One region of the Thermaerobacillus caldiproteolyticus genome, then DNA from elsewhere that is predicted to be linked to it. Evidence: predicted binding sites of a transcription regulator. Region 1 holds the regulator's gene; each other region holds the start of a gene.

What was found. Region 1 encodes Rex, which represses fermentation and respiration genes when NADH is low (regulators of the CRP and FNR family bind a similar motif). Its sites were predicted from a motif close to TTGTGAAATATTTCACAA; they were not measured.
Region 2: qoxA (cytochrome aa3 quinol oxidase subunit II) is a predicted target of Rex. The motif match lies at 7,439-7,456, and genes of this name have one in related genera.
Region 3: pflB (formate C-acetyltransferase) is a predicted target of Rex. The motif match lies at 1,857-1,874, and genes of this name have one in related genera.

Annotation. Positions count from the first base shown of each region.
Region 1 is NZ_CP064060.1:3,410,007-3,420,619, reverse strand. It holds gene groES (co-chaperone GroES) at 13-297, opposite strand; gene ISX45_RS17250 (CPBP family intramembrane glutamic endopeptidase) at 566-1,303, shown strand; gene ISX45_RS17245 (YdiK family protein) at 1,308-1,490, shown strand; gene tatC (twin-arginine translocase subunit TatC) at 1,809-2,537, opposite strand; gene tatA (twin-arginine translocase TatA/TatE family subunit) at 2,562-2,717, opposite strand; gene ISX45_RS17230 (redox-sensing transcriptional repressor Rex) at 2,735-3,373, opposite strand; gene moaC (cyclic pyranopterin monophosphate synthase MoaC) at 3,403-3,897, opposite strand; gene ISX45_RS17220 (ABC-F family ATP-binding cassette domain-containing protein) at 4,023-5,957, shown strand; gene tsaD (tRNA (adenosine(37)-N6)-threonylcarbamoyltransferase complex transferase subunit TsaD) at 6,254-7,267, opposite strand; gene rimI (ribosomal protein S18-alanine N-acetyltransferase) at 7,264-7,710, opposite strand; gene tsaB (tRNA (adenosine(37)-N6)-threonylcarbamoyltransferase complex dimerization subunit type 1 TsaB) at 7,670-8,410, opposite strand; gene tsaE (tRNA (adenosine(37)-N6)-threonylcarbamoyltransferase complex ATPase subunit type 1 TsaE) at 8,407-8,865, opposite strand; tRNA gene ISX45_RS17195 (tRNA-Asp) at 9,197-9,272, opposite strand; tRNA gene ISX45_RS17190 (tRNA-Met) at 9,281-9,357, opposite strand; rRNA gene rrf (5S ribosomal RNA) at 9,393-9,509, opposite strand; rRNA gene ISX45_RS17180 (23S ribosomal RNA) at 9,638-10,613, opposite strand, start outside.
Region 2 is NZ_CP064060.1:3,051,942-3,062,554, forward strand. It holds gene ISX45_RS15280 (amino acid ABC transporter permease) at 1-402, shown strand, start outside; gene ISX45_RS15285 (amino acid ABC transporter ATP-binding protein) at 399-1,121, shown strand; gene ISX45_RS15290 (ATP-grasp domain-containing protein) at 1,160-2,122, opposite strand; gene ISX45_RS15295 (LLM class flavin-dependent oxidoreductase) at 2,124-3,185, opposite strand; SAM riboswitch class I at 3,257-3,364, opposite strand; gene qoxD (cytochrome aa3 quinol oxidase subunit IV) at 3,461-3,760, opposite strand; gene qoxC (cytochrome aa3 quinol oxidase subunit III) at 3,762-4,376, opposite strand; gene qoxB (cytochrome aa3 quinol oxidase subunit I) at 4,379-6,325, opposite strand; gene qoxA (cytochrome aa3 quinol oxidase subunit II) at 6,441-7,331, opposite strand; gene ISX45_RS15320 (TrmH family RNA methyltransferase) at 7,589-8,302, opposite strand; gene alaP (alanine permease AlaP) at 9,003-10,403, shown strand; gene ISX45_RS15330 (response regulator transcription factor) at 10,447-10,613, opposite strand, start outside.
Region 3 is NZ_CP064060.1:3,064,198-3,074,810, forward strand. It holds gene liaF (cell wall-active antibiotics response protein LiaF) at 1-585, opposite strand, end outside; gene ISX45_RS15345 (PspA/IM30 family protein) at 677-1,321, opposite strand; gene ISX45_RS15350 (lmo0954 family membrane protein) at 1,339-1,686, opposite strand; gene pflB (formate C-acetyltransferase) at 1,984-4,242, shown strand; gene pflA (pyruvate formate-lyase-activating protein) at 4,317-5,066, shown strand; gene adhE (bifunctional acetaldehyde-CoA/alcohol dehydrogenase) at 5,426-8,029, opposite strand; gene ISX45_RS15370 (hypothetical protein) at 8,220-8,447, opposite strand; gene ISX45_RS15375 (ATP-binding protein) at 8,566-9,960, opposite strand; gene ISX45_RS15380 (FAD-dependent oxidoreductase) at 10,493-10,613, shown strand, end outside.

The DNA.
Region 1 (10,613 bases):
TAAGGATTCACATTAACCAATTACAGCTAAAATGTCACTTTCACGTAAAATTAAATATTCTTTGCCTTCATATTTTACTTCTGTACCCGCATATTTTGAGAAGATGATACGATCGCCAACAGCTACTTCTGGAGCTACACGTTCACCGCTGTCAAGTACGCGACCTGTACCAACAGCTACTACTTTTCCTTCTTGTGGTTTCTCTTTCGCAGTGTCTGGTAACACAATACCACTTGCAGTTTTTTCCTCTGTCTCAACTAGCTCAATAACAACGCGATCACCTAATGGCTTTAACACGGGAAACAACCTCCTTAAACATAATTTTCGCATCGTTTTATTAGCACTCGTTTATATCGAGTGCTAACACACTTATAATATTAATGAACTTCTCCTTTTTTTGCAAGTAGAAAATATAAAAAATTTTATTTTTCATGCACCCTTTTCAATTATGTCACATTCTTTCAAATCTAAATCGCCATTATAAAAACTTTTTTGTGATGATTTCGTGGGAAGTTGTGCTAAAATACGAGAAGCACGATTATTTTTTAGAAAAGGGGTATTTCCATTGAAACGGCGCCACTGGTATATCATAATTGCATATATCATTATGCAGCTGTCAGGAATCGTTGGTGTTCCACTGTTACGTGCGATCGGAGTTGGTTCTTCATCGGCCGATGAATATACAGCGAATTCGGTCGCTTCCGGTTATTGGGCGGTTATTAGCTTCCTTGTTACATTTTTGATCATCTTATTTTTATTAAAAGAGGACATAAAAGAGCAGTATAATGCTCGCCATCGTGCTTCCAATGTGGCGACTGTCATGTGGGCCATAGGAGGGTTTTTTCTAGCATTGTTTTCTCAAAGCATTGCTGCTACGATTGAAACTCGCTTTTTTGGAATCGAACCGGGCTCAGAAAATACAAGAAGAATTGTGGAAATCATTAGACTGACTCCATCACTTGTGATTGTTACCTCCATCATCGGGCCGATTTTAGAGGAAATCATTTTTCGAAAAATTATTTTCGGTTCCCTTTATAAAAAATATAATTTCTTCATCGCAGCGATTGTAAGCTCATTATTATTTGCTGTCGTCCATATGGAACTTGAGCATCTCTTACTGTACGCAACGATGGGGGTTACCTTTGCCTTTCTTTATGCGAAAACCAAGCGCATTATCGTACCGATATTTGCTCACGTGACCATGAACACATTCGTTGTTTTTATGCAAACTATTTTCGCGGATGAAATCGAAAAAATAATGCGACAAGCAGAACATGTCCAGTTCATATTTGGAGGATTTTGATAACATGAGAACTTCACCGTTACATATTGCATTGTTCTATTTCTTAATGGGAGCATTATTCACGTATCTAGCGATTCAAAGTGCTCACGAAACCATTTGGAACTTCTCTACGATTGTGTTAATGGTGATCGCTACACTAGACTTCGGGACAGCATTGCGCATGCTCGCTTTTTATTTTAAAAAATAAACCTCCCTGCATTACACGGGAGGTTTTCTTGTTATATCCGAATTTACACCTTGCTTTCTTTTTTAAGGAGGCTTGTCTAGCTTCAGCACCCAAACAGTTTACTTTTCGAATTGACATCCATGCAAAACTTGCGCAAAGCATAAACTGGCGAAGTCATGCCCGAGAGCTCTGGGACCAAACCAGCCCCCTCAAGGTAGCAAAAAACGTCCAGCGGGTGAAGAGCATTTGCCCATCACGGGAGCTAGGATGGTTACATTTCGCTGTTTGCCCAGAGGAAGCGGGCAATTTTTAAGCGGAATTGGGTCGCTTTCGCTTTTCTTATTGTTCCGCTAACCGTGCTCTTCGATAAGCTATCTTGGAAATCCATATGCTTATTTCATATAAAATCGAGAGCGGAATCATGACAATCACCTGTGACAATACATCCGGAGGGGTAATAATCGCTGCCACAATCAGCAAAACAAAGTAAGCATACTTGCGTACTTTTACTAAAAACATTGGAGTAATCAGTCCTAGTCTTGTCAAAAACATAACGATGATAGGCAGCTGAAAGACTAAGCCAAACGGCAAAACGAGCTGAAGTAAAAATTCAAAATATTCATTAATCCCAATCACTTGATGAATACCTAGGCTAGAAGCTAAATTTTGCATAAAGCGAACGACAAATGGAAACAAGACAAAGTAAGCAAAACTCACACCCGCCAAAAAAAGAAGAAGAGACAGTGGAATATAGCTCAACGTCACTTTTCGTTCTCTCTCGTATAATCCTGGACTGATAAACGCCCAAAGTTGATAAAGCAGAACTGGTGAAGTCATGATTAGTGCAATCACAAACGCAAACTGCATATAAATTTTAATAGGATCTGTCAATCGAAACGCGTTCATCGTTAATTCTTTCGCTTCACCGGCTTTCTGCAAATACAAAATGACTGGCTCTACTAAAAAGAAGCTAGCAATCATCGCGATGACAAAAAAGACAACAACAATGATAAGCCGTTTTCGTAATTCTCCTAAATGCTCATATACGGACATTTCTTTATCGTTCATACCTAATCATCCTACCATTATCTATTACGCTTTTTTGTTGCTTTCTTCATCCTCATCTGCTAACCCTTTTGTAGCATCTTTAAATTCCCGCAACGATTGACCGAGCGACTTCCCGAGATCGGGAAGCTTCTTCGTTCCAAATAATAATACGATGACAACCAAAATGAGCAAGTATTTCATTCATGATTCGCTCCCTTTTATTTAGATGGGTAGTTTTTTAAAAAATACACTAATGACTGTAATTCGATGGCCAAATCAATATGATGAACACGAATATTATCAGGTACGTTTAGTCGAGCGGGAGTGAAATTTAAAATCCCTTTAATCCCCTTTTTCACAAGACGATCTGTAATAGCCTGTGCCACATGAGCTGGTACCGTCAAAATCGCCACAGAAATCTCATCATGAAGACGCTCCTCTAACTCATCAAGGTGATAAACAGGTACCCCGCCTACTTTCGCCCCTACTTTTGCTTTATCAACATCAAATGCCATGACAATTTTCGTGTTATTATTCTTCGTAAAATTGTAGTTTAAAAAAGCCGTTCCTAAGTTTCCGACCCCTACTAATGCTACTTCCGTAATTTCATCCTGATCGAGCGTCTTGCGAAAGAAAGACAATAAATAGTTCACATTATAGCCATAGCCTTTTTTCCCAAGTGCTCCAAAATACGAAAAATCACGGCGAATCGTGGCGGAATCTACTTTTACTGCATCGCTTAACTCTGCTGAAGAAACACGCTGCTTTCCTGAGGCATGTAAATTTTTCAAAAAGCGATAATATAACGGCAAACGCTTCGCCGTTGCCTGTGGAATTTTTAGCTGTTCATTGTTCATGACTACTCCCCCACATTCTCTTTAGCCAACTACTTGTCCTCTCGTCGAAAGTGACCTGATTTTCCACCTGTTTTTTCCACTAGATAAGTTGGTCCAATGATAATTCCTTTATCTAGCGCTTTACACATATCGTAAACCGTCAATGCACAGACAGAAGCCGCAGTTAGCGCTTCCATTTCAACCCCTGTGCTTCCTTTTGTTTTTACAGTTGCTGTAATGAGCAGTTGATAGCGAGACGTCTGTTCTTCCACATCCCAAGCAAATTGAATATCGACACCCCTTAACATTAAAGGATGGCACATTGGAATGAGATCAGCGGTCTTTTTCGCCGCCATAATTCCGGCTACTTGAGCAACGGCAAGAACATCTCCTTTTTGGATCGCGCGATTCGAGATTTTTTCATAAATTTCTTTATTCATCATCACGCTCGTTCTTGCCACAGCGGTCCGAACCGTATCAGTTTTTTCTGTAATATCGACCATTTTTGCATGACCTTGTTCATTAAAGTGAGTAAACGATGACAATGTAAATCTCCTCCACATTATAAACTATACACTATTTTTTCTCATCTGTCTTTTCCGACTCGTTTTATTGCCCAACGAAAACGATTTGCGCTACACTATTATTGTCGAACGAGAGGTGAAAAACAATGATCATTTTACAAGTCAATCAACTGGCAAAATATTTCGGAGCTGAACTTATTTTATCGAATATAAAACTAGAAATACAATCAAAAGACCGGGTTGCTCTTGTTGGGAGAAACGGAGCGGGAAAATCGACACTTCTAAAAATCATTGCCGGTGAAATGTCTTATGATAGCGGGGAAATCATTAAGCCGAAGGATGTAACGGTCGGATACCTGGCCCAAGATAGCGGTCTTCATTCCACGTTATCAATATGGGATGAAATGATGACAGTGTTCGCTCCGCTAAAAACAATGGAAAAAGAATTGCGGATGATGGAACTGCAAATGGGTGACCCAAATATGTTGGCCGACCCTCAGCGTTATGAAAAATTATTAAAAGATTACGATACCCTACAGGAGCGATTTAAAGAACAAGGTGGGTATCAGTATGAAGCCGATATTCGCTCCGTTTTACACGGTTTGAATTTTTCCGAATACGACTATACGACAACTTCCGTTCAATCGCTTAGCGGCGGCCAGCGAACCCGTCTTGCTCTTGGAAAATTATTACTAATGAAGCCAGATTTGCTCATTTTGGACGAGCCAACGAACCATTTAGATCTCGAAACATTAACATGGCTGGAACAGTATTTACAAACATATCCCGGAGCCATTCTCATCGTTTCCCACGATCGTTACTTCCTTGATAAAGTCGTCACCCAAGTATATGAGTTATCGAGAACAACAATAAAAAAATATATAGGCAATTACAGCCGTTATTTACAACAGAAAGCAGACGACTACGAGCGGGAATTAAAATTATATGAAAAGCAACAAGAAGAAATCGCGAAATTAAAAGACTTTATTCAGCGCAATATTGCCCGTGCTTCAACAACGAAACGGGCACAAAGTCGACGTAAGCAACTCGAAAAAATGGAACGAATCGACAAACCGAGCGGGGACGAAAAATCGGCTTCATTTTCATTTGATATCGAACGACAAAGCGGGAACGAAGTGTTGACCGCAGAAGAGGTCTCTGTCGGCTATCATGACGAGAAACCAGTAATTCATAACATTCAGTTTCGAATCACAAGAGGGGACAGCATTGCCTTAGTAGGGCCTAACGGAATCGGAAAATCGACGCTCTTAAAGGCAATCGTGCAAAAAATTCCGCTACAAAGAGGGGAATTTCGCTACGGCTCGAATGTCAAAATCGGCTACTATGATCAAAACCAGGCGAATTTATCATCCAATAAACGTGTGCTCGATGAACTATGGGACGAATACCCTTCAAAAACAGAAAAAGAAATTCGTACCGTACTAGGTAATTTCTTATTTTCCGGGGATGATGTGTTAAAACCCGTTTCCGCATTAAGCGGTGGAGAAAAAGCAAGGCTGGCACTCGCCAAATTAATGATGCAAAAAGCGAATTTTCTCATTTTAGACGAGCCAACGAACCATCTAGATTTGGACAGCAAAGAAGTGCTCGAAAATGCACTGATTGACTATCCAGGAACGATCCTGTTCGTTTCCCATGACCGTTATTTTATTAATCGCATCGCCACCAAAATATACGAACTTACCAAAGACGGCATTACCGAATATCTTGGAGACTACGACTATTACATCACCAAAAAAGCGGAAATGCTTGAACTCGAACGCCTTGCCTCCGAAGAAAAAGCGACCCGTCGCAAGGACGAATCAGCTAACAAACCAAACTATGAACAAGAAAAAGAAGCCAAAAAATTAGAGAGACAACGAAAGCGGCGAATTGAAGAGATTGAAAATGAAATTAGCGAAATCGAACAACAAATTGCGCACATCGATCAACAATTATGTGATCCTGACATATATCAAAATCACGAAAAAGTCCAACAACTTACAAAAGAAAATGAAACAATGAAAGAGAAATTAGAACAATTAATGGAAGAATGGGAAGCATTGCATACATTACAATAATAATTTCACATATATCCATAGTCTACTTTGACTATGGATTATTTTATATTAGTCACATACCCACACCTTTTTCCACAACAACTTGCTTTAAAAATAAAGTTATTCACGTATTTTTCCACAATATCCACAAAATTTAGCTTATATATTCACAAAATTTTGTGGTTAACCTTTTATTGATGTTCTCTCATTTATCGTAAATTTCCACAATATTAACATCCTGTGGATAAAACTATTCACAATGAAATGTTTTTTTAAAAAAGAAAAATCCCCTTGACAACAAGGAGATTTTTCTTCTCTCATGACAATTCAAGACCTGGATCTGCATTTAACGACATATCTGCCCGCTTTCCTTGTTCAAATAAAATCGTTCCAGCCGCTGCAATCATCGCTGCGTTATCCGTACAAAGTGAAAGAGGGGGAATGACAAGATCCACTTCTTCGAGCTCCGCCATCTTCCGTTCTAGTTCTGCTCTTAAACCTCGATTGGCAGCCACTCCTCCAGCTAACAACACTTGACGAACTTGATATTCTTGAGCTGCTTTTACCGTTTTTGCCACTAGCACATCAACGACACTCGCTTGAAAACTTGCAGCCATATCTTTCGCATCAATCTGTTCGCCACGCTGCGCAGCGTTATGCAACGTATTCATCACCGCAGATTTTAATCCGCTAAAGCTAAAATCATACGAATCTTCTTCAAGCCAAGCGCGCGGCAAATCAATCGTCACACTTCCTTCGTGGGCAAGTCGATCAATGTGCGGTCCCCCCGGATACGGGAGATGTAACGCTCTAGCCACCTTATCATACGCTTCCCCCGCCGCATCGTCTCTCGTTTCTCCGATCACTTCAAACTTCCCGTGCTCCTTCATGTAAACAAGCTCCGTATGGCCTCCAGAAACAACGAGAGAAAGTAACGGAAATTTCATCTCCGTAACGAGCCGATTCGCATAAATATGCCCGGCAATGTGATGGACGCCAATTAACGGAATTTGATGCGCAAACGCCAACGCTTTTGCCGCATTAACACCAATGAGAAGCGCCCCGACTAATCCCGGTCCCTGCGTCACAGCAATCGCATCTAAGTCCGCAAACGAAAGATTCGCTCTATTCATAGCTTCTTCAATGACAAGCGTAATTTGCTCGACATGATGGCGAGAAGCTACTTCTGGAACTACGCCGCCAAAACGCTTATGACTGTCGATTTGTGAAGCAACTACATTGGACACAATTTCTCGACCATTTTTGACCACTGCCGCTGCCGTTTCATCACAGCTTGTCTCAATTCCAAGTACATACACATCTTTATTCATTGTAAATTCACCCACATTACAAGAGCATCTTCTTGATTATCCGGATAATATCGTTTCCGAATACCACCGTTTAAAAAACCTAATTTACGATATAACGATTGGGCTACATGATTAGAAACACGAACTTCTAATGTCATTATCGCTGCCCCTAATTGTTTTGCTGTTTCCATTACTTTTCTCATCAACGCTTCCCCTAATTTTTTGCCGCGATACTCCGGCAATACGGCCACATTCGTGATATGTGCCTCGTCGATCACAACCCACATCCCGCAATAACCGATAATGCGATGGTTGTACTCCATCACAATATACTTGGCATACTGGTTATGAACAAGCTCATTATAAAACGCTTCTCTGCTCCAAGGAAGCGTAAACGAAGCTTTTTCAACATAGACGACCTCATCAATATCCGCAAGAGTCATTGGACGAAACTGAATTTTCATTCCTGCTTTGCTCCCCCTGTTTTGCAAGCCAGTTCGCTTCCGCTTCAGCAAGACGAACGTAATTTGGAACAAATGAGTGAACATTCTCTGGCTCTTTTTTCATCCCAATAAACGCCAACTCGCTTGGCCGAGGCAACTGCAATGAATCAGGAGCAAATAGGGCTAAATCTCCAAGCACCTCTTTAAACACTTCCTTATGTAGAACGACGTCGCTCCCGATAAACAAAACTGGCTCATTTTTTTCTTGTAACTGGCGCGCCCACTCACTCGACAACACAATTCTGTCGTTTTCTATGCATTCGAGCACATCTCCTTCATATCGATACAGCCCCGTATAAATTTGACCCCTTCTTGCATCAAATAAAGGTGAAACAACACCGTCAAAATATCGTCCATTAGCTGCAAGTACTTCAAGACTGGACACACCTACGATAGGGATTTTTAATGTCCATGCTAACGTTTTAGCAATCGTTACTCCTATCCGTACACCTGTATAGGAACCCGGCCCCCTCGCGACAACAATCAAATCCAACTCCGTAGGCGTGATGTGGCAATCCGCCAACAAAGACTGAATAGCCGGCATAACACGTGTCGAGTGGTCTTTCTTAATATTAGTAATAATTTCACCTTTTACAATGTCATCTTCCACTAATGCAATCCCCATCACAATATTCGATGTATCAATCGCCAATACTTTCATGCTTCCATAATCTCCTTACATAACTGTTCGTACCGTTTACCAACCGGTTCAATAACGATCTTGCGTTCTGATTCTCCATGATGATAAAGGTGAATGTATAACAATTCATCGGGAAGCTGAGGTTGAATTAAGTGGGCCCACTCTACGACCGTTACCCCATCACCATCAAAATACTCATCGAATCCTAAATCTTCAAACGTATCTTCCAAACGATATACATCCATATGGTAAAGGGGAAGCCGTCCTTTATATTCTTTGACAATCGTAAAAGTAGGACTGCTTATTGTCCGCTCAATTCCCAACCCTTTCGCCAATCCTTTAGTAAACGTTGTTTTCCCTGCGCCTAAGTCTCCTTCTAAAGCAATCACATCTTTTTCTTTTAGTTTTTCCGCTAACCTAGCAGCAAACTCCATGGTTTCCTCAGCGGAATGCATAACCAATTCATAACATTTCATCATTTGTCACCTAACTTAGTTCATCATTTTTATTATCATAATAGTGAGGAAACGATAATATTCTTCTTTACAGATTATCTTTGAAATTTTATCACATTATAACAAAAAGTTTCCACTTCTGATCCAAACACATTGTATATAACTAAAGTTATTACATCACACTTACACCGAATAACAGACAAGATGAAAACGATTTGTACAAAAAAGTCCTTAGGAAGGTGATTCCTAAGGATGTATGTGAATCTCTATATATGAGTTTATCGTAAAAGGGGGAATGAAGCAAAGACAAAAAAGACATAAAAAAACACGAAACATTATGTTTCGTTCAACATGGCGGTCCCGACGGGACTCGAACCCGCGATCTCCTGCGTGACAGGCAGGCATGTTAACCACTACACTACGGGACCAATTTCATTGGTTGCGGGGGCAGGATTTGAACCTGCGACCTTCGGGTTATGAGCCCGACGAGCTACCAGACTGCTCCACCCCGCGACGATAACAGAAAACCTAAATTTTAGATAGTTAAAGCCTAGCGACGACCTACTCTCGCAGGGGCGCTGGCCCCAACTACCATCGGCGCTGGAGAGCTTAACTTCCGTGTTCGGGATGGGAACGGGTGTGACCTCTCCGCCATTGTCACTAGGCAAGATATCGAATTGGACAAGTATGATTATAACGAACCTATCGGTTCTGTCAAGAACTTTTTTTGTTCTCTCAAAACTAGATAACCGATATCCATGCAAAGAAGCGAACGCTCGGCTTCACCTTTTTCTTGGTTAAGTCCTCGATCGATTAGTATCCGTCAGCTCCACGTGTCGCCACGCTTCCACCTCGGACCTATCAACCTCGTCATCTTCGAGGGATCTTACTCGCTTGACGCGATGGGAAATCTCATCTTGAGGGGGGCTTCACGCTTAGATGCTTTCAGCGCTTATCCCTTCCGCACATAGCTACCCAGCGGTGCCCCTGGCGGGACAACTGGTACACCAGCGGTGCGTCCATCCCGGTCCTCTCGTACTAAGGACAGCTCCTCTCAAATTTCCTACGCCCGCGACGGATAGGGACCGAACTGTCTCACGACGTTCTGAACCCAGCTCGCGTACCGCTTTAATGGGCGAACAGCCCAACCCTTGGGACCGACTACAGCCCCAGGATGCGATGAGCCGACATCGAGGTGCCAAACCTCCCCGTCGATGTGGACTCTTGGGGGAGATAAGCCTGTTATCCCCGGGGTAGCTTTTATCCGTTGAGCGATGGCCCTTCCATGCGGAACCACCGGATCACTAAGCCCGACTTTCGTCCCTGCTCGACTTGTAGGTCTCGCAGTCAAGCTCCCTTCTGCCTTTGCACTCTACGAATGATTTCCAACCATTCTGAGGGAACCTTTGGGCGCCTCCGTTACTCTTTGGGAGGCGACCGCCCCAGTCAAACTGCCCACCTGACACTGTCTCCCACCCCGATCAGGGGTGCGGGTTAGAATTTCAATACCGCCAGGGTGGTATCCCACCGTCGCCTCCACCGAAGCTGGCGCTCCGGCTTCTCAGGCTCCCACCTATCCTGTACAAGCGATACCAAAATTCAATATCAGGCTGCAGTAAAGCTCCACGGGGTCTTTCCGTCCTGTCGCGGGTAACCTGCATCTTCACAGGTACTATAATTTCACCGGGTCTCTCGTTGAGACAGTGCCCAAGTCGTTACACCTTTCGTGCGGGTCGGAACTTACCCGACAAGGAATTTCGCTACCTTAG
Region 2 (10,613 bases), 360 kb from region 1:
CCGAGTGCAACTGTTTCACTGGCTGTATCTTTATCATTAAACTCTGCCGCTTATGTTGCGGAAATTTTCCGCGCAGGGATTCAATCGATTGATAAAGGGCAAATGGAAGCGGCCCGTTCGCTTGGAATGACCCACATTCAAGCAATGCGCTATGTCATTTTACCACAAGCGTTAAAGCGGATGATTCCGCCATTTACAAACGAATTTATCGTATTAATTAAAGATTCTTCTCTCGGTGCGGTCATTGCTGCTCCCGAGCTTATGTATTGGGGAAAAGCAGCACAAGGACAATATTATCGCGTTTGGGAACCGTATTTAACAGTCGCATTCATTTATTTACTTCTTACCCTTTCCCTCAGTAAACTACTACACTATTTGGAAAGGAAGTATTCGAACCAATGATTAAAGTTACGAATTTAAAAAAATCATTCGGCGATTTGCAAGTGTTAAAAGGAATTGATGCCCATATTCAGGAACGAGAAATGGTTGTTATTATCGGGCCATCCGGCTCAGGGAAATCAACATTTTTACGCTGCTTAAACCTTCTTGAAGATTTCGATGATGGAGACATTATTATCGATGGATTTCATTTAAAAGACAAAAATACCGACATTAATAAAGTACGTGAAGAAGTAGGAATGGTATTTCAGCGCTTTAACTTATTTCCACACATGACTGTACTGGATAACATTACATTAGCTCCCGTAAAAGTACGAAAGTGGCCGATCGAAAAAGCAAAAGAAAAAGCCATGGAGCTGCTAAAAAAGGTTGGTCTTCAAGATAAAGCCAACGTCTACCCTGACTCGCTATCCGGCGGACAAGCACAACGTGTCGCCATCGCCCGAGCACTGGCAATGGAACCGAAAGTGATGCTGTTTGACGAACCGACTTCGGCCTTGGACCCAGAAATGGTCGGCGAAGTGCTAGCCGTCATGAAACAACTGGCGAACGAAGGAATGACAATGGTCGTTGTAACACATGAAATGGGCTTTGCTCGCGAAGTCGGTGACCGTGTCATTTTTATGGACGGCGGCTACATCGTTGAAGAAGGGACACCAAGTGAAATTTTCGACAATCCAAAACACGAACGGACAAAATCGTTTCTGTCAAAAGTATTGTAAAGAAAAAGCCCTTTTTATAGAAAAGGGCTTTTTCACTCTTAATTTGTTAATCTGTAAGTGACAGATGACGACAACTGTTTCAATTCCTCTCCTAAAAACTTCGCCACTTCAAGCATACCGAACTTCCCGGCGCGTGCTTCGGCTTCCGAGTTATAGTTCGTATTGGTGTTCACGTCATAAGTAAAAATGTCACCGTTTCGATCGCGAATAAACTCAATGCCAGCAATATGAATATCATTCGCGCGCAAAAACTGCTCATATTTTTCAATGATCGGGTCTGAAAAATCGTCGATAATTTCAAATTTTGGACGAGCCGCTGTTTCTCCAACCGGACAAAATAAATCGCCAATTTGGCACGCATCGGCTGGGCAAAGTTCAAACCCTTCTGATGTATCTACTCTTACGGCATAGATAAATTTCCCGCCGACAAACTCACAGCGAGTAATAAACGGCTCAGGAGCTTGGATGTATTCCTGAACGAGCGTAATTCCATCAACGGAATCTTCAAATGCAGTGCTTTCTACATATTGTTGTAACGCCTCAACCGAGTGGAACAATTGCACCCCAAGTCCTCTTCCAGCACGGTTGTGCTTTGTAATAAATGAAGCAGAACCAAGTTGTTTTGCTGCTTCAATAATTTGTTTCTTGCCAACAGCGGCAATCGTCTTCGGCGTTCGAATCCCATGAACATTCAACGCCATATATTGATTTACTTTACTTACCTCTAACCGCAACGCCCGGCTTCCGTTCAGCACTCTGCGCCCATGTCGTTCAAGCCAAGAAAGCACAGCTTCCGTCAGTTCAGGTGCAAAACGGTGATCCCGCGTATGCGAAGAAGCGCTCATTCGGCTATAAAATACTCCCTCTGGCGGTATAACTGATAAATCAACAATTCCTTCATCTAAAAACCATTCTTCATAAGGCAAATCTAATTCTTCCAATCGTCTCGTTAAATGAATTGTCCATTCGCGGTTTTCATGGATAATATAAATCTTACTCATCTTATTTTCCTCCTTTGATTGCCGATAATTGTCTCCGTTCCTCTACTAAAGGCATCACTTGCTTTGCGAACCGCTCCATCTCCTCTAGCTGCGGAGAGAATTGTAAAAGCAATAAATCAACTCCCGCTTCTTCATAAGCTAAAATGCGCTCGGCAATTTGTTCTGGCGTTCCGACGAAATTCGGGCGCAACCCGCGGTTAGATACAGAATAATCTTGTAGTTTCACTTGCAATTCAAGCTGCGATTTGCTGACAAAATCGTTGTATCCCGCATAACCGCTTGATTGTTTCACATCAGTAATGCGCTCTAATTCGGCGAGAGCCTCCTCTTCGCTGTCGCGGCAAATGACGAATGCAGCCATTCCAAATGACCGGAACGGCGCTTTTCCTGCATCCGCACGTCTCTTTTTCATATCGGCAATCTTTTTTGCAATTTCCTCCACTGTCCCTCCATGCATAACATATGCGTCACAATGCTCAACAATCGCCTGCTTGCCTCGCTCACTTTCACCGCCGGCATACAAAATGGGATATGGTTTTTGAACCGGCTTTGGCGCCAAATGAGCATTTTGCACCTCATAAAATTTCCCGCGGAAATGGAATACCTCTTCTGTCCACATCCCTTTTAACACTTGAACAAACTCTTCTGTACGATCATAACGCTCATCATGCGCCGTAAAAATGCCCCCATATTGGCGTGCTTCTTCTTCCCACCAAGCAGACACAACGTTTAGCGTAAATCGTCCATTGCTAATATGATCAATATTCGCCGCCATTTTCGCCGTCACTGCCGGATTATGAAATCCCGGTCGTACTGCTGTCATAATTTCAATTTTTTCCGTTACCGCTGCTAATGCCGCAGCCGTTGACCATGCTTCGAGTGAATCATGTTCAGGACCTTTAATATCATTTAAGTATAACTCGGCAATCAACGTCGTACTATAACCCCATGTTTCCGCTGCTTGAATGACTTTTTTCGCATATTCAAATGTCGCTGGCATTTGCTCATTTTCGACGTTTCGCAACCATCCGCCGAAAATAGGCATCCAAAAACCGTATCTCATTTTACTCTCCCCCTCTACTACTCTATAAAAATAAAAACTTCTTCGATAAGAAGAAGTTTGTTCATCGCTTCATCTTATCTTTCAGAACAAACGGTTCTGCTGGAATTAGCACCTTTCTGACCAATGTCAGCGGTTGCTGGGCTTCATAGGGCCATTCCCTCTGCCTCTCTTGATAAGACTTTCCCTATTAAATTACAGTAATCCTACCACAAAACTATGTTTTAAGTCAATATATTTAAAGCTGGCTTTCCTAAAATGGAAAACCAGCTTTATTATTACACTACAAACCACATTACCCAAATTGAACCAATCACAATAACAATCGCGATAAAAAAGGCATATGCCATGTTAATCGTTTGGATTTTCCCGCTATCACTTTCTGTCATATGCATAAACATAAACAACTGCAAACTCGCTTGCAACATTGCCAGTATCACAATAATGCCAATAATCAATTTCGTCGCTAATCCCGATGACAATACGACCCATAATGCCGCGAACGTTAACACAAGGGATAAAACGAATCCAATAACATGTTTCCAAGGAAATGTTTCATGGTGATCGTTCGTTGCCATCTTATATCACCATCCCTGTCAAGTAAACTAGCGTAAAGATGAAAATCCATACAACGTCAAGGAAATGCCAATACAAACTAACAATGAACACTTTTCGCGCTGTTCGCGGCGTAAAACCACGTTGGAGAAGTTGAATAATAATTAAAATCATCCAACCAATTCCAAGACTCACGTGCGCCCCGTGCGTACCGACAAGCACGAAAAAGCTCGAAAGAAATGCGCTCGTCTGAATCGTCGCGCCTTCATGGACGTAATCAATAAACTCTCTAATTTCAAACGTAATAAACCCTGCTCCTAAAAGAAGGGTGATAATCAGCCACGTCAGCAATCCTTTTAAACGGTTGCGGCGCATTTCATGAATTGCAAGCCCACAAGTGAAGCTGCTCGTTAACAGAAGAAGAGTTTCAATCATTACTTCTTTTACTTTAAACAGCTCCATAGCTGTTGGACCGTGGCCTGTGCGTTGAAATAATACGAGATAAGTGGCAAACAGGGTCGCAAAGAGCGCGACCTCTGCGCCAAGGAAAATCCAGAATCCTAAAATATTCAGGCGGCTTTCCTCTGTCCGATATTCTAACGGCATTTTTTCATCATAATGATGAGCAACTTCTGCCATTGTTACGCCCCCTTCCGTGCCAAACGCTCGGTGCGTTTAATCTCATCCACACTAATGTAGTAACCATCATCATCATCAAACGAGCGAAGAATTAAACCAAGTATAATAAATATCGTCGCAATAATCGCCATTGTATACCATTCAAACACAAGGCCGAATCCCGCAAAGAAAAAGGCAATCGAAATGAGGAACGGTCGACCAGAATTGCTTGGCATATGAATCGGTTTCAATTTCTCTTCGTCGATTTCTAGACCTTTTCCTGTTTTTTTCATGACCCAATATGCATCTAAATCAGTGACTTCTGGAATAATCGCAAAGTTATAATGTGCAACTGGTGAAGATGTCGCCCATTCGAGCGTACGACCATCCCATGGGTCCCCTGTCATGTCGCGCTCGCCGTAACGCGCGCTGTAATAAATGTTATAGCATAACACAATAAAGCCAATGCCCATTAAAGCGGCGCCCACTGTCGCGACAACGTTAAGCGGAGTCCAACCAAGTCCCGCAGAATAGGTATACATGCGTCGCGTCATTCCCATTAATCCTAAGAAATACATTGGGAAGAAGCAGATATTAAAGCCGATCATAAATAGCCAGAACGTCCATTTTCCTAAACGCTCGTTTAAAATATGACCGAACATTTTCGGATACCAGTAATGAAGTCCGGCAAAACAAGCGAACACCGTACCTGCAATTAATACATAATGGAAATGGGCAATTAAGAAATAACTGTTATGATATTGATAATCCGCCGCCGCCATCGCCAGCATCACCCCAGTGACTCCACCGATGACGAAGTTCGGAATAAACGCCAATGACCAAAGCATGGCTGTTGTAAAGCGAATTTTCCCTTTCCGAAGCGTAAATAGCCAGTTGAAAATTTTTACGCCTGTCGGAATCGCAATCGCCATCGTTGTAATCGAGAAGAACGAGTTCACCGCAGCTCCTGCGCCCATCGTAAAGAAGTGGTGCACCCATACAAGAAAGCTTAAAAAGGCGATTCCTACAATCGAAAATACCATTGCTTTATAACCAAACAGACGTTTGCGCGCAAACGTACTAACAACTTCAGAGAAAATCCCGAATGCTGGTAAAACGACGATATATACTTCAGGGTGACCCCAAATCCAGAACAAGTTCGCCCAAAGCATTGACATACCGCCATTTGCCATTGTAAAGAATTGCGTATCAAATAAACGGTCAAATGTCATAAGTGCTAACGCAACCGTGAACACCGGGAACGCAAAAATGATAATGACACATGTAATTAAAATCGTCCATGTAAACATTGGCATGCGCATTAACGTCATTCCTGGCGCACGCATTTTTAAAATGGTGACTAAGAAGTTAATCCCTGTCATTAATGTACCAATACCGGAAATTTGCAAGGCAACCGCGTAATAGTTGTTCCCTACCCCCGGACTAAACTCTTTGCTGGCAAGCGGGAAGTAAGATGTCCATCCGGCATCCGGAGAACCACCAATAACGAATGCAATATTGAACAACATCGCACCAACGAAAAATAACCAGAAACTTAACGCATTTAAATAAGGATAAGCAACATCTCGTGCACCAATTTGTAGCGGCACGACAATATTCATTAACCCAATAATAAACGGCATCGCCATGAATATAATCATGATCGTACCATGGGTTGTGAAAATTTCGTTATAATGCTGAGAATCGAGAAATTTCATATTTGGCACTGTTAGTTGCGCGCGCATTAATAACGCATCGACACCGCCGCGGAATAACATCAATACCGCGGAAATAATATACATAACACCAATCTTTTTATGATCAACAGTTGTTAACCATTCATTCCAAAGCCATTTCCATTTTTTAAAATACGTAAGCACGAAAACAATTCCAATCGCTGTCAGTACAATCGAGACATCAGCGGCATAAATAAGCGGCTCGCCTGTTACGAAAAATTCGCTCCACTTCATGCGCACATTCCTCCTTCCACACGCTGCTTATAATGGATAGCAATCGACTGAAAACCATTAATGCCTATGACCATGATGTTCTTTCTCTTTTTCATGGCCCATACTCATATGATGACTATTTTGTTTCGCATACGTCTTCTTCAAGGCTCATACTCATATGATCATGACTATTTTGTTCCGCATGATCAATCCATTCAAGATGAGTATTGGAAAACGTCATTCGACCGACAAGTCCAGGCTTTAAAATATTCGCATATTTTCCCTTATTTAACTTTGGTGCCGTCCGTTGTACCTCTTTTACCCATTTTTCAAAGTCATCTTTTGTTTGTGCAACGACTTCAAATTCCATATGCGTAAAGCCTTTACCAGAGAAGTTCGCACTTCGCCCCATATACGAGCCAGGATGATCAGCTTGAAGAATCAACTCTGTTTCCATGCTATCCATCGCATACTTTTGTCCACCTAGCTCCGGTACCCAAAATGAGTTCATTGGACCGACCGATGTTAACTTAAATTTTACTGGAACATCTTCTGGAATATTGACATAGTTCACTGTTTCGATGTTTTGTTCTGGGTAACTAAAAATCCATTTCCAGTTTGCCGCCGTCACATGGATTGTTAGCGGCTTTACATCCTTTTGAGTTGGCTTTTCAAGCGCAAACGTTGTTTTCACCGTTGGAATCGCCAGCGCCGTAACAATTAAAATCGGAATAGCCGTCCACACGATTTCCAATAACGTGTTTCCTTCCTCTTCAGGCGGCTCATAATCAGCATTTTCTGGCTTTTCGCGATAACGGATAAGAACAATCGTAAATAACACAAAAACAACAATAATAATGAAAGCCATAAAACCACATGACCAAACAATTAACTCATATTGACTTTTGGCAACAGGACCTTTTGGATGTAAAACAACCATGTTTTCGCTGCATCCACTTAGAAACAATAGTAACGATAATGGAAGCAATGAAAACCATTTCCACACCTTATTTTTCACTTGCTGCATAGGTGCGCTTCCTCCTTCATGCTCATTTACGAAGTAACATTAACACACGAATCCAAACCATTATTATATTTTCTAACATATCAAAAGTAAAAATGTTTGGAATCAGCTTGAGAAAAAGTTCACAATTCGGAAAAACATTTGTCACAATATGTTCACGAATTGTTCATGAAATGTTCATTTGTATGTATAAAACATACAATCATACCAAGAAACAACTCAAATAAAAAAATTGACCTTCTCATCGCAACATGAGAAGATCAATAGGATCGTCCAAGACGTTCTTCCATCATTTTTCGAATGCGCGGCTGAAGCGTTTGCCACATCCATTTTTCATAAAGCTCTTTTTTCTCAGCGAATGTTAAATAATACGTTTCACCTGCTTGCTTGCGCGCCCGCTCGGTGACATCGTACAACGTAAGAGCCGCCGCAACCGATATATTAAAACTTTGCACAAAGCCGTACATCGGAATGATAAAGGTTCCATCCGACAAATGAACCGCCTCTTCCGAAACACCGCGGTGCTCATTCCCAAATAAGAGTGCGGTAGGTCGCGACAGATCGATGTCGTGAAGCGGAACCGTTCCTTCTCCTAGATAACTCGCTAACACTTGATATCCATTCGCTTGCAACTCCTTAATAGCAGTCGCAATATCCCGCTTTTGATGAAGCGTCAGCCACTTGTCGGCATGTCGCGTCACAAACGGATTCGGCTGAAACGGCGCCTGCCCTGTGACGACATACACATCTTGCAATCCAAACGCCTCCGCCGTGCGCAATACCGCTGCTTGATTGTGCGGATCATCTACCGCCTCTGTTAACACGGTAATATAACGAGTGCGTTGATTCAACACATCATACATCCGTTTCAAACGCTCTGGAACAATCATTTCCCAAATTGGGCGATTTTCTTCCGTTAATAGTCCTTCGTGCTGCAACTGTTCAATGAACGTTTTTGCCTCTTGTTCGTTCATTGCAACCTCCTTCGTTCCATCATATTTGCCTAGAGCGAATTCCATTGTACAAAATTTCAGGAGGGTGGGCAAATGACTCACTTCTGGTGATATCCAAGCAAAAAAGAGAGAACTTCCTTCTTTTCTTTGGAGTCCTTCAATCATTACATCCAATCCCTCTCACGTACGTGCTCGTCGACAAGTACATCTTTTCTGAGGACGAACATGAGGGTTTCAACGGTTTGAATAACGTAGCCGAGATGGGGCGATTTGTGCAGCACTTGGAAAGCATTTTGCTCAACGACCAAAGTCCGTGATGCCCTTGAATGAATTCAAAAATTGCTCGGCAACAACGGCGTAAATACGACGCATTCAAGAAGACCCTATACTTCTTGCTTTAATGTTTCAATCCTAATCACTCAGCAAAACCGTACTATTTTTCATAGTCAATAGCAATTACCAAGTGCATAACCAATGCTTCCCTGCTTTACACAGAAATGATGTCATCCTATGCATGCTGCCATATATTTTTTATTAGCAAATGTAAAAATTATTGTAATATAGTCTCAATTGAAAAAATTTACCTAACTAAATTTATTTACAAACATATTTATTTTGTATATATTAAAATTAAGTTTTTGGAATGTAAGCGCTTTACAAATATATCAAAATGATTTATTTATTTTCTAAAATTAAAATAGTCTTGATGGGAGGAAACCATATGCCAAACTCTACTCCTGGCAAAGAACTACATCGAGGATTAGAAGAAAGACATATTACCCTTATGTCCCTCGGTGCAGCGATTGGAGTTGGATTATTTCTTGGCTCTGCGTCTGCTATTAAACTAGCAGGGCCAGCGATTTTAATAGCATATGCAGTTGGCGGTCTTATCATGTTCTTTATTATGCGTGCTTTAGGTGAAATGGCAATCGAAAATCCCGTTGCTGGCTCATTTAGCCGCTATGCGCGGGATTATTTAGGCCCTCTTGCTGGTTATTTAACTGGTTGGAATTATTGGTTTTTATGGGTTGTTACTTGTATGGCGGAAATTACAGCGGTTGGGGTTTACATGCAATATTGGTTCCCGGATACTCCGCAATGGATTTGGGCATTAGCAGCTCTCGTCATCATGACAACGGTGAATTTTCTTGCCGTAAAAGCATATGGAGAGTTAGAATTCTGGTTCGCACTTATTAAAATTGTCACGATTGTGTTTATGATTCTAGTTGGTCTTGGTATGATCATCTTTGGTTTTGGCAACGGAGGTGTAGCGACCGGAATCAGCAATCTTTGGAAACATGGCGGCTTTTTCGCACATGGAATCACCGGTGTGTTAATGTCTCTACAAATGGTGATGTTTGCTTATTTAGGAATTGAAATGATTGGTGTTACAGCTGGAGAGGTAAAAAACCCTAAAAAATCGTTGACTCGTGCCATTGACTCAGTATTCTGGCGCATTTTGATTTTCTATGTCGGCGCCTTGTTCGTTATTATGTCTATTTATCCTTGGAATGAAATTGGACAAAAGGGAAGCCCGTTTGTATTAACATTTGAAAAAATCGGCATACCATCCGCTGCGGGAATTATTAACTTCGTTGTCTTAACCGCCGCTTTGTCTTCCTGCAATAGCGGAATTTTCAGTACGGGTCGCATGTTATTTAACTTGGCCCAGCAAGGTGAAGCACCACAACGATGCTCCCAATTAACCAAAGGCGGCATACCTGGTATAGCTGTATTAATTTCCGCAGCAGCATTATTAATCGGCGTTTGCTTAAACTACATTGTTCCTGACGAAGTATTCGCATGGGTGACTAGCATTGCTACATTTGGAGCAGTATGGACGTGGGCGATCATTTTGTTGTCACAACTTCGCTTCCGTAAGCGCTTAAGTGCTGAAAAACAAAAACAACTAACATATAAAATGCCGCTCTTCCCTTACAGCTCCTATATAGCACTTGCGTTTTTAATCGGCGTCATCGGCCTCATGGCATACTTTCCTGATACAAGAATCGCACTCATTGTCGGACCAGCTTGGTATGCCATTTTAATCGCCTTCTACTATGGCAAAGGATTGCATAAAAAAAATAAAACTAGCGCTTCCGAGCAAAAACAAGTGAGCTAACGAAACAAACCATCCCCCTTTCACTACACGTCAAAGGGGGATGTTATTTTACTAGTGAATGTTTAAAGGCATAAATGACCGCTTGCGTCCGATCTTGTACTCCAAGTTTGCTTAATATATTGCTCACATGGACTTTGACTGTTTTTAACGCTATAAATAGTTCATCAGCAATCTCTTGGTTCGTTTTTCCTTGTGCCATTAAAAGCAAAA
Region 3 (10,613 bases), 350 kb from region 1:
AATGATAACAGAATGATGAATACTAACTTCTACTTCATAAGGTACGAGAATTTGGATATTTCCAATTAAATGCCGAATGACAACAACAGCTTCTCCTTTAGGGAGAACAGTATAACTTAAATCAATGATCGTATCACCAATCCCCACTTGAATGTCGATATCATTCCATTCATATACATGTTCTGGCGTTTTTTGACTACCAAAAAAAGTATTTTGCAACAACGGTGTTCGCTGGAAAAGAGCTTCTTCTGTTTGGCTGCTTTGTTCTTGAATAATCGGTTGAATCCGTATAGGAGTTCGCTTTGATTGGGCAAACTGAATAACTATATATACAAAAAACAGAAACAAAAACAATCGAAACGTTACCATATGAAATAAGCAAATCACAAAACTAATGAGTCCAAACCAAAAAAGGGCGGTTCCCGACATCTTTGGCATCCGTTTTCGTCCTATATACATACATCCAACCGTTATCATCAGGAAGAAAATAGCTCCTCCATGAAACAATAGCAATTCGGCTAGAAAGAGTGTAATGGCGATGAGGATCGCCCAGCTAACCCAATCTGTTCTTTGATTACGAAGCATAACATTTCCTCCCTCCTCCGATTGGATGATTTTTTCCTCTAGAAGAAAAAAGGCGCAAAGATCTACGCCCTTTTAGAATACCACGTTTTCATTATAAATTTGAATCGGTTCCTTGTTTTTTCAATTCTCTCTCTAATTGAGCAATGCGTGCATCAATGGTGCTTGAATAATAATCAGCTTTCACTTTCTGCTCGAGACGTTCAAGATATTGTTCAATTTCAATGAACCGAGAATACGGTTTTCCGTAGTGCTCTGCTTCTAATACTCGGTTCATTCGATGATGAGCACGTGCGGCATTCTCCCGTCCCATAAGCTCCATTCGTCTAATTTGCATATCCTTTAACTTATGTTTCATTTCTTCATATTTTCGCTCTAATTCTTCAAGCTGATGAATCGTCTGCTGAAGCGACTCCTTTAGGTGCAATGCGCGTTCTTCATATTTAGCTTGCTCATGAGCGACAAATTGATACAATTCACTTTCTCCTGCCTGTGAAGCAATTTGCGCTTGATTTTTCCGCTTTTCTGCGAGCTCTTTTGCATGATGATACTCACGCGTCAATTCTTCTTTTAATAAGTAATGGCGTTCCAGAAGATGACGCGTCTTTTCTACTTCTCGTTCACATTGCCGCAAATATTCATTTAATAACGCAATAGGATTTTGCTGTTCTTTTTTGTCAAGCATCTCATGTAAATCAGCCATAATAACATTTTTAATACGAGTAAATAAATGAGTCATGTCCGTTTTCCTCCCTTTTAATAGTTCCGTTTTAACTCTGCCCATTGTTTTTCAAAATTGATAAATGGATCATCCACTGGTTCCATGATTGGTTTATGTTTGTTCCACTTTTTGTACACGATATACAACACATAGGCTGCAGCGACACCAATGATAGCCGGTACGTTGGAAGCAGCAGCGGAAAGCGCAATGAGCCCAAGCACCGCCCAAAATACTTTTTTTACGACTGTTTTCGCTTGCACGAATTTTTTAAAGGCATAATACATAATCACGAGGCTAATCGCTAAACCGACGATGGAGCCAAGATTAGCGACAAGCACGATCGCGGCCACTCCGCCTGCAACCAGTAAGGCGCACTTTTTCATCTCTTTTTCCTCCTTTCTTATTTCCAATATTACCAACGAAATGATCCTTCTATAATGAGCCTGAGCTTTATTTTTCTCTAAGACTTGAGACGTAATAGAAAAAGCAGAGGAGTGTATGTATTGAAAAATAAAATCATAGTAACTATCTAGGGATTATCCTTTTTATTTATTTGCTCAATATTTCACAAATCATTCAATAATACGTTCTTCCACTCTTAAGCAAATATAGTATTCTATATTCAGAAGCTGTTATATAAAATTTCACGGCTCTGTTATAGTCTTATGGGAGGGGATATTATGAAACAAACTGTCGTGAAAGAAATTTCATTAGAACCATGGAGAGGATTTAAAGGAACAAAATGGAAGAAGGGGATTGATGTTCGCGATTTCATTTTAAGCAACGTTACTGTTTACTATGGGGATGAATCTTTTCTCGAAGGGCCTACTGAAGCTACGAAAAAATTATGGGAACAAGTGATGGAGTTATCGAAACAAGAGCGCGAAAAAGGCGGCGTTCTTGATATGGATACCGAAATCGTTTCAACGATTACTTCCCATGATCCTGGTTATTTAAACAAAGACCTAGAAAAAATTGTTGGATTTCAAACGGACAAACCGTTTAAACGCTCACTAATGCCATTTGGCGGTATCCGCATGGCAGAGCAATCATGTGAAGCATACGGCTATAAAGTAAGCGATGAAATTAAAAAGATTTTCACTGAATATCGCAAAACACATAACCAAGGTGTATTTGACGCATATACCGATGAAATGAGAGCGGCACGCAAAGCCGGCATTATTACAGGTCTTCCTGATGCATATGGACGCGGCCGCATTATCGGCGACTATCGCCGCGTTGCTTTATACGGTGTTGACCGATTAATTGAAGAAAAACAAAAAGATTTGAAAAATACAGGCGCACGAACAATGACAGAAGACATCATTCGCCTTCGCGAAGAAATTTCCGAACAAATTCGTGCCTTAAAAGAATTAAAACAAATGGCACTCAGCTACGGTTACGACATTTCTCAACCAGCACGCAATGCACATGAAGCATTTCAATGGCTCTATTTTGCTTACTTAGCAGCGATTAAAGAACAAAACGGCGCTGCAATGAGCTTAGGACGCGTTTCCACTTTCTTAGATATTTATATCGAACGCGACTTACAAGAAGGCCAGCTCACAGAAAAAGAAGCCCAAGAACTCGTTGACCATTTCGTTATGAAATTGCGTCTTGTTAAATTTGCAAGAACACCTGATTATAATGAATTGTTTAGCGGCGACCCAACGTGGGTAACAGAGTCCATTGGCGGTATAGCGATTGATGGTCGTCCGTTAGTCACGAAAAACTCATTCCGCTTCCTTCATACATTAGATAACTTAGGCCCTGCGCCAGAACCAAACTTAACGGTGCTTTGGTCAAAACAATTGCCAGAAAAATTCAAAGAATATTGCGCAAAAATGTCAATTAAAACAAGCTCGATTCAATACGAAAATGACGACTTAATGCGCCCTGAATTTGGCGATGATTACGGAATTGCTTGCTGCGTATCGGCGATGAGAATCGGTAAACAAATGCAATTTTTCGGTGCGCGTGCAAACCTTGCGAAAGCGTTATTATACGCGATTAACGGCGGTGTCGATGAAAAATTAAAAATCCAAATCGGGCCAGAATTTGCGCCAATTACATCTGAATATTTAGATTATGATGAAGTTATGCGCAAGTTTGACCATGTTTTAGAATGGCTCGCTGAGCTTTATATTAATACGTTAAATATTATTCATTATATGCATGACAAATATTGCTACGAACGCATTGAAATGGCGCTCCATGATACGAATATTTTACGAACAATGGCAACAGGTATCGCTGGTTTATCCGTTGTTGCGGACTCGTTAAGCGCCATTAAATACGCAAAAGTAAAAACGATTCGCGATGAGAATGGTCTTGCTGTCGACTTTGAAATTGAAGGCGACTTCCCGAAATACGGAAATAACGATGATCGTGTCGATCAAATCGCAGTCGATTTAGTTGAGCGTTTTATGACGAAATTGAAAAAACATAAAACATATCGCGATTCGAAACATACAACGTCTATTTTAACGATCACCTCAAACGTAGTATATGGTAAGAAAACGGGGAATACCCCTGATGGCCGCCGCGCTGGTGAGCCATTTGCTCCAGGAGCGAACCCGTTACATGGCCGCGACACAAAAGGGGCGTTAGCTTCCTTAAGCTCTGTTGCTAAATTGCCATACGAATATGCGTTAGACGGAATTTCGAATACGTTCTCGATCGTACCAAAAGCGTTAGGAAAAGATGAACAAACTCGAGTTCGTAACCTTGTTGCGATTTTAGACGGTTATGCAGAAAAAGGTGGTCACCATCTCAACATTAACGTCTTTAACCGCGAGACATTATTAGATGCAATGGAACATCCGGAAAAATATCCGCAATTGACGATTCGTGTTTCCGGATATGCAGTTAACTTCATTAAATTAACACGCGAACAACAAATTGATGTCATTAACCGTACATTCCACGAAAGTATGTAAGAAAAAAAATCCCCCCTCACGGCGTACTCTCTTCGTGAGGGGGGAGCTTCTATAAGGAAGGGGAGCATCATCCGATGAAAGGGTTTATTCACTCGATTGAATCATGTGGTACCGTAGACGGTCCTGGTCTTCGCTACGTCGTGTTTACACAAGGGTGTGTGTTACGTTGCCAATATTGTCATAATGCCGATACGTGGGAAATTGGCAAAGGAAAAGAAATGACGGTAGAGGAAATTATCACAGATTTAAAAACATATCTCCCGTTTATCGAAGCTTCAGGCGGTGGGATTACTGTCAGCGGTGGCGAACCGCTCTTACAAATGGATTTTTTAATTGAGCTATTTAAAGAGTGCAAAAAAATCGGTATTCATACAACCATTGACTCATCTGGAGGCTGTTACACAACAGAAAATGCATTTCAACAGAAACTGAACGAATTGCTTTTGTATACCGACTTAATTTTACTCGATTTAAAACATATTGATGAAAAAAAACACCGCAAATTAACCGGGAAAACGAATCAACATATTTTGCAATTCGCGCAATTGTTATCCGAGAAAAACGTTCCTATCTGGATTCGTCACGTTCTTGTTCCAACGGTTACAGATGATCCAGAGGACTTACACCGTCTCGCCGCATTTATTCGCACACTCAACAACGTAGAGAAAATCGAAATCCTTCCTTATCATAAATTGGGGGTATACAAATGGAAGACCCTTGGACTTGCTTACCCTCTTGAGGGTATTGAACCTCCTTCGGAAGAAAGCATTCAAATGGCACAACAAATCTTACATGGAAATGAACCTTCCGTGCCTCTTACGTAACGTAAGAGGTCTTTTCATTGCAATTCTACTTCATGCATCAGCCGATTGGTGGGAAAGTTGACAAAAAAAGAAAAAATCCCTGCTTAGCCGCCATAGACATATTCACCTGCAGAAGTGTTTGTGAATCAAAGTATCCATGAGTAATTTTCTACTCCCAATCTATTGATGAAATAATAGGACTCGCAGTTATTTGCACAGAAAACTCACATGGCGGTCGTTCCTCTCGCCACCATCTAATGAAAAATGCGATATTGTAATTACAATAATTTAGCTTCTATTTTTCATACAAAAAGCTTATGAATAAGGGACCCGCTCCCTTGATTCATAAGCCTTTCTCAGAGGAGAAGCTGAGGGATCTATTACACTCCTTTAAACGCTTGGCGATAAATTTCTACTAAATCGCTGACAAGCGGGAGCTTCGGATTAGCGGTTGTACATTGATCTTCAAAGGCAAGCTCTGCTAATTTTTCGACTTTGCTTTCAAATTCTTGTTTGCTGACACCACATGCTTCAATGCTCATTGGAATCTCTAGTTCTCTTGCTAGCTTAATAATCGCTTGAACGAGGCTTTCTACCCCTTCTTCGGTTGTCCGAGCTGGCAAGCCTAGCATTCTTGCAATTTCTGCATAACGTTGATCTGCAACGAAATATTCGTATTTAGGGAATGCTACGAATTTTTTCGGTTTTGTTGCATTATAGCGAATGACGTGCGGCATTAAAATGGTGTTAGCCCGTCCGTGAGCGATATGGAATTCCGCACCAAGTTTATGAGCTAAACTATGATTAATGCCTAAGAACGCATTCGCGAATGCCATACCCGCAATCGTTGATGCATTATGCATTTTTTCACGGGCAACTTCGTCATTTCCGTTTTTATAAGCTCTTGGTAAATATTCAAAAACAAGTTGGATCGCCTTCATTGCAAGACCGTCTGTATAGTCGTTTGCCATATTAGATACATATGCTTCGATCGCATGAGTTAGTACGTCCATCCCTGTATCGGCTGTTACATGTTTTGGCAATGTCATGACAAATTGCGGGTCGACAATCGCCACATCTGGTGTTAATTCATAGTCTGCCAATGGATATTTAATGTTATTTTCTTTATCGGTAATAACCGCAAATGATGTAACTTCTGAACCCGTTCCTGATGTTGTTGGAATCGCCACAAATTGCGCTTTTTGGCCTAGCTTTGGATATTTAAAAACACGTTTCCGAATATCTAAGAATTTTTGTTTCAATCCATTGAAGTCTGTTTCTGGATGTTCATAGAACAGCCACATCGCTTTCGCTGCGTCCATCGCTGAACCGCCGCCGAGCGCAATAATCACATCTGGCTCGAAGCTTCTCATCATATCGGCACCTTTCATCACCGTCGTGATGGATGGGTCGGGCTCTACTTCCGAGAAAATTTCGCAATGAACGTAATCTGGGCGTTTTCGTAAATAATATAACACTTTATCTACGTATCCCAGTTTCACCATACCTTGGTCTGTAACAATAAACGCTTTTGAGATATTCGGCATTTTCGCCAAATATTGCGTAGCATTTTTCTCAAAATAAATTTTTGGTGGTACTTTAAACCATTGCATATTGACAGTCCTTTTCGCCATTTTCTTAATATTAATGAGGTGAATCGTTCCTACGTTCGTTGATACAGAGTTTCCGCCAAATGTACCACAGCCGAGTGTTAGCGATGGAATATATGCATTATAAATATCACCAATCGCTCCTTGTGAAGATGGAGCATTGACAATAATTCGGCCTGCTTTCATTCTCTTGCCAAATTCTGTGATTACATCTTCATTATCAGAATGAATCACAGCTGAGTGACCTAATCCCCCAAACTCTAGCATTTCTTCACAACGCTTAAAACCTTCTTCTGTGCTATTTACTGTATAACAAGCTAACACAGGGCTTAGCTTCTCGCGAGAAAGTGGATACTGCGGACCGACTCCTTTTAATTCGGCAACAAGAATTTTCGTGTCTTTCGGTACGTCGACACCAGCCATTTTTGCAATTTCATATGCCGGTTTCCCAACGATATCAGGGTTGACAGCGCACGTATTTTCATTGATCACGAGTTTTTCTACTTTTTTCTTTTCTTCTTCATTTAAGAAATAACAATGGTTTTCGATCATTTCTTTTTTGACTTTGTCGTAAATCACTTTATCAATGATTACAGCTTGCTCAGAAGCACAAATCATGCCATTATCAAATGTTTTTGATAAAATTAAATCGTTGACCGCTCGTTTCACATTCGCCGTTTTTTCAATATAACAAGGGACGTTACCAGGACCAACACCTAAAGCTGGTTTTCCTGAGCTATAAGCAGCCCTCACCATACCTGCGCCACCAGTTGCTAAAATGAGAGAAACACCTGGATGATGCATGAGTTGTTGTGTTGCTTCTAATGAAGGTGTTTCGATCCATTGGATACAGTGTTCTGGAGCGCCTGCCTTAATCGCTGCTTCACGTAAAACCCTTGCTGCTTCACTACTGCATTTTTGCGCAGATGGATGGAAAGCAAAAATGATTGGGTTACGTGTTTTAATCGAAATAAGTGCTTTAAACATCGTCGTTGATGTCGGGTTTGTTACTGGTGTTACCCCTGCAATTACACCAACCGGTTCTGCAATTTCCACAATTCCTTCATGCGGATTTTCACGAATAATACCGACCGTTTTATCGTACTTAATATTGTGGTATATATATTCGGTTGCGAAAATATTTTTAATGATTTTATCTTCATATACACCACGTTTTGTTTCTTCGACTGCAAGTTTTGCTAATGACATATGCTGATCGAGTCCAGCCAACGCCATTTCTTTAACGATTTTATCAATCGTTTCTTGGTCGTAATCTCTAAATCTTTCTAGTGCCTTTTGAGCATTCGCGACAAGCTGGTCGATCATTTTGGTCACTTCACTTTTTTTGTCTAACACTTTTTCTTCAACAGCCATGTTGACGACCTCCTATTAATTTGTGAAGAATTTCACAAACAAAAAGAAAAATTTTAGATGAGAATCATCTCATCCAGCACACTTTCATTATAAACGGTCGACTGGGATTTCGGTTTGTCAAATTTGTGAAATATTGAACAATCTTTTTTTTTGTAAAAAACGAGCTATCGTCCAAGATAGCTCGTTACTGCTACTCGCAAACAGGATTGCGAGGAATTTTAGTAAATGAAATATCATGATACATTCGTGTATTTCTTTTAATAATAACGACGTAATTAACTGTCCATATATAAGAAGGGATGTCATTCCCCTCTTCAAACATCATCGCTTCAAACGAGTCGCCAATCGTTTCTTCAAAGCTCTCCAGTGTATAAGTTGCTACATCAGTTGAAAAATCTCTCCACTCGCAAACAATCATGTTCTCACTCCTAATGTTACCATGTTTGCTCTTATTGTAATACGTTTTTTCAAACAGTTGTTTGTTATATATTGAACAAATTGTGAATCCTACTGTTATTGTACAATATAAAGAAAAATCATTTCTTCGTTATATAAGCTTGCCTTGGGTGATTTGGCTGATTAGGATATTTTAATTGTATTTTCCCTTCGTCTAACAACTTCGCTAAATAGTTGTTTCGCAAACCATCAGGCGTTCTTGCTAACAATGTGGCTAATTCTTTTAACATTAACGGTTTTTTGGCACAAAGCTGTAAAATGATTTGTTCCATTACACTTGGATGAAGACGTTTTTTCTTTCGTGCTAACTCCGCTATATTCCATAATTCTTCATGAATCTGTCCAGACTCAACGAACGAAGCCATCTCAGAAGATCGATCGTTTTTGTTATTTACGGAGTTCGATGGATTATTTATGGAGTTAGAATCTTTATTTACTGAGTTCATCATATCACTTATGAAATCCGGATCTTTATTTACGGACTTAATGTCATTATTTACGGAGTCGACACCTTTGTTTACGGAGTTTTTATGGTTATTAACGGAGTGTCGATTTTTGTTTACGGAGTATAAATCCTTATTTACGGAGTTTACTACTTGCTCAAACATCGGTTCATTCATATCGTCATTTTCATGCTGTTGCATATCATCAACATGAACTGTTTCATATGATGCAGCCGTTTCATCTGGAAAAAGATACTTCGATGATTGAATCGTTAATGTTAAAATCGTGCGCTCTGGATTTGTATGTTGCAAAAACTCCGGCTGCTTCCATTGATGTTGTTTCCACGTAATTTCAATATGCTTTAACCCCGAACCAGCCCGTTTACAAAGTCCAATTAAAATAAACATTTTAAATAGATTCGGATTGCGGAGATTGCTCATTCCACCCGAAAAAGCGTGATCAATTGGAATCCGAAATAATCCTGGGTTTGAAAATCGAAAGACATCCTGCTCTTTTTCAATGACAATGCCACCTTCGCCCGAGTAATCAGCGTGAACTAATGCATTGATGAGCGCTTCATGCAAAGCAGGGGACAATGTAGAATCTACGTTGGTGAAGTGTGCCATCACTTTAAAATAAAAATCATACACATTTCCTGACCATGTTCCATCTTGAGACGTAAATCGCTTTGTCCAAACACTGGTTACTATATCGCTCGAACTTTCCCGATACTCCAAAAAATATTGCGGTAAAACTTCTGTAATAATCCGCTCTTCGCTAAACATTAATAAACCTGCCAATGTGACTCCTTCTTTACTGCTGTTCCGCAGTTTTCCCCATGCGCCAATTTTGTATAAAAATTCTTTTGTCTCGAGTCCATTCCATGGATGATTTGGCTTTACAGCTGCAAATTTTTCACGGTAACTTTTTACAGATTCAAAATTTAATTCATTTAATCCGTAATGTTCCAGAATGAGACTATCGTGCAGTACGGATGAATGGTCATCTGAATGTATTGTATATTTATTCACTTCCAATCTCCCTCTTAAATTATTTTATAAAAATATTTCTGTTTACACCGCTTTCCTATAATTCTTATTTTATCATCTTTCCTCTTTAGTGAGTGTGATTACCAAAAAAAGAAAAAGACAGATTCTATTGTACACCTATCATTTTACATATTCATTTATTTCCAAAAGATTTTAAATGGTGTTTTTCGCTTCTTCCCATCTCGAGTAAAGAAGGACTAAGGCGAACTCAAACCAACGAACAGCCGTTAACATCCGCACTTCTTACTAGATTTCCTTCTATCATCACTTCACACATGTTGTTCATCCGATTTCCGCTCTAATCTGTTTAAGACGTTTTTCTGTCACAATTTCTATATTAATATAATTTAAAAGTATGAAAGTCTCCATGTTCCCTCTACTCTCATTGCTGCTCATTCCCTTACCAACCGTTTTAACTGTCTCATTTCTTTGCTAATCAGAAAAACAGGGATAATTTTTTTATTTTAAGGAAATTTATGTATATAAGGAAAATCATCATAAGGAGGAATATCCAATGAATTCTCTTCCTACATCGCTTGAACCGTATTGGCGGACGTCCGTTTCTATTCCGTCGTTTTCAAAGCTAACAGATGATATTAACGTCGATGTTGCCATTATCGGCGGAGGTATTTCCG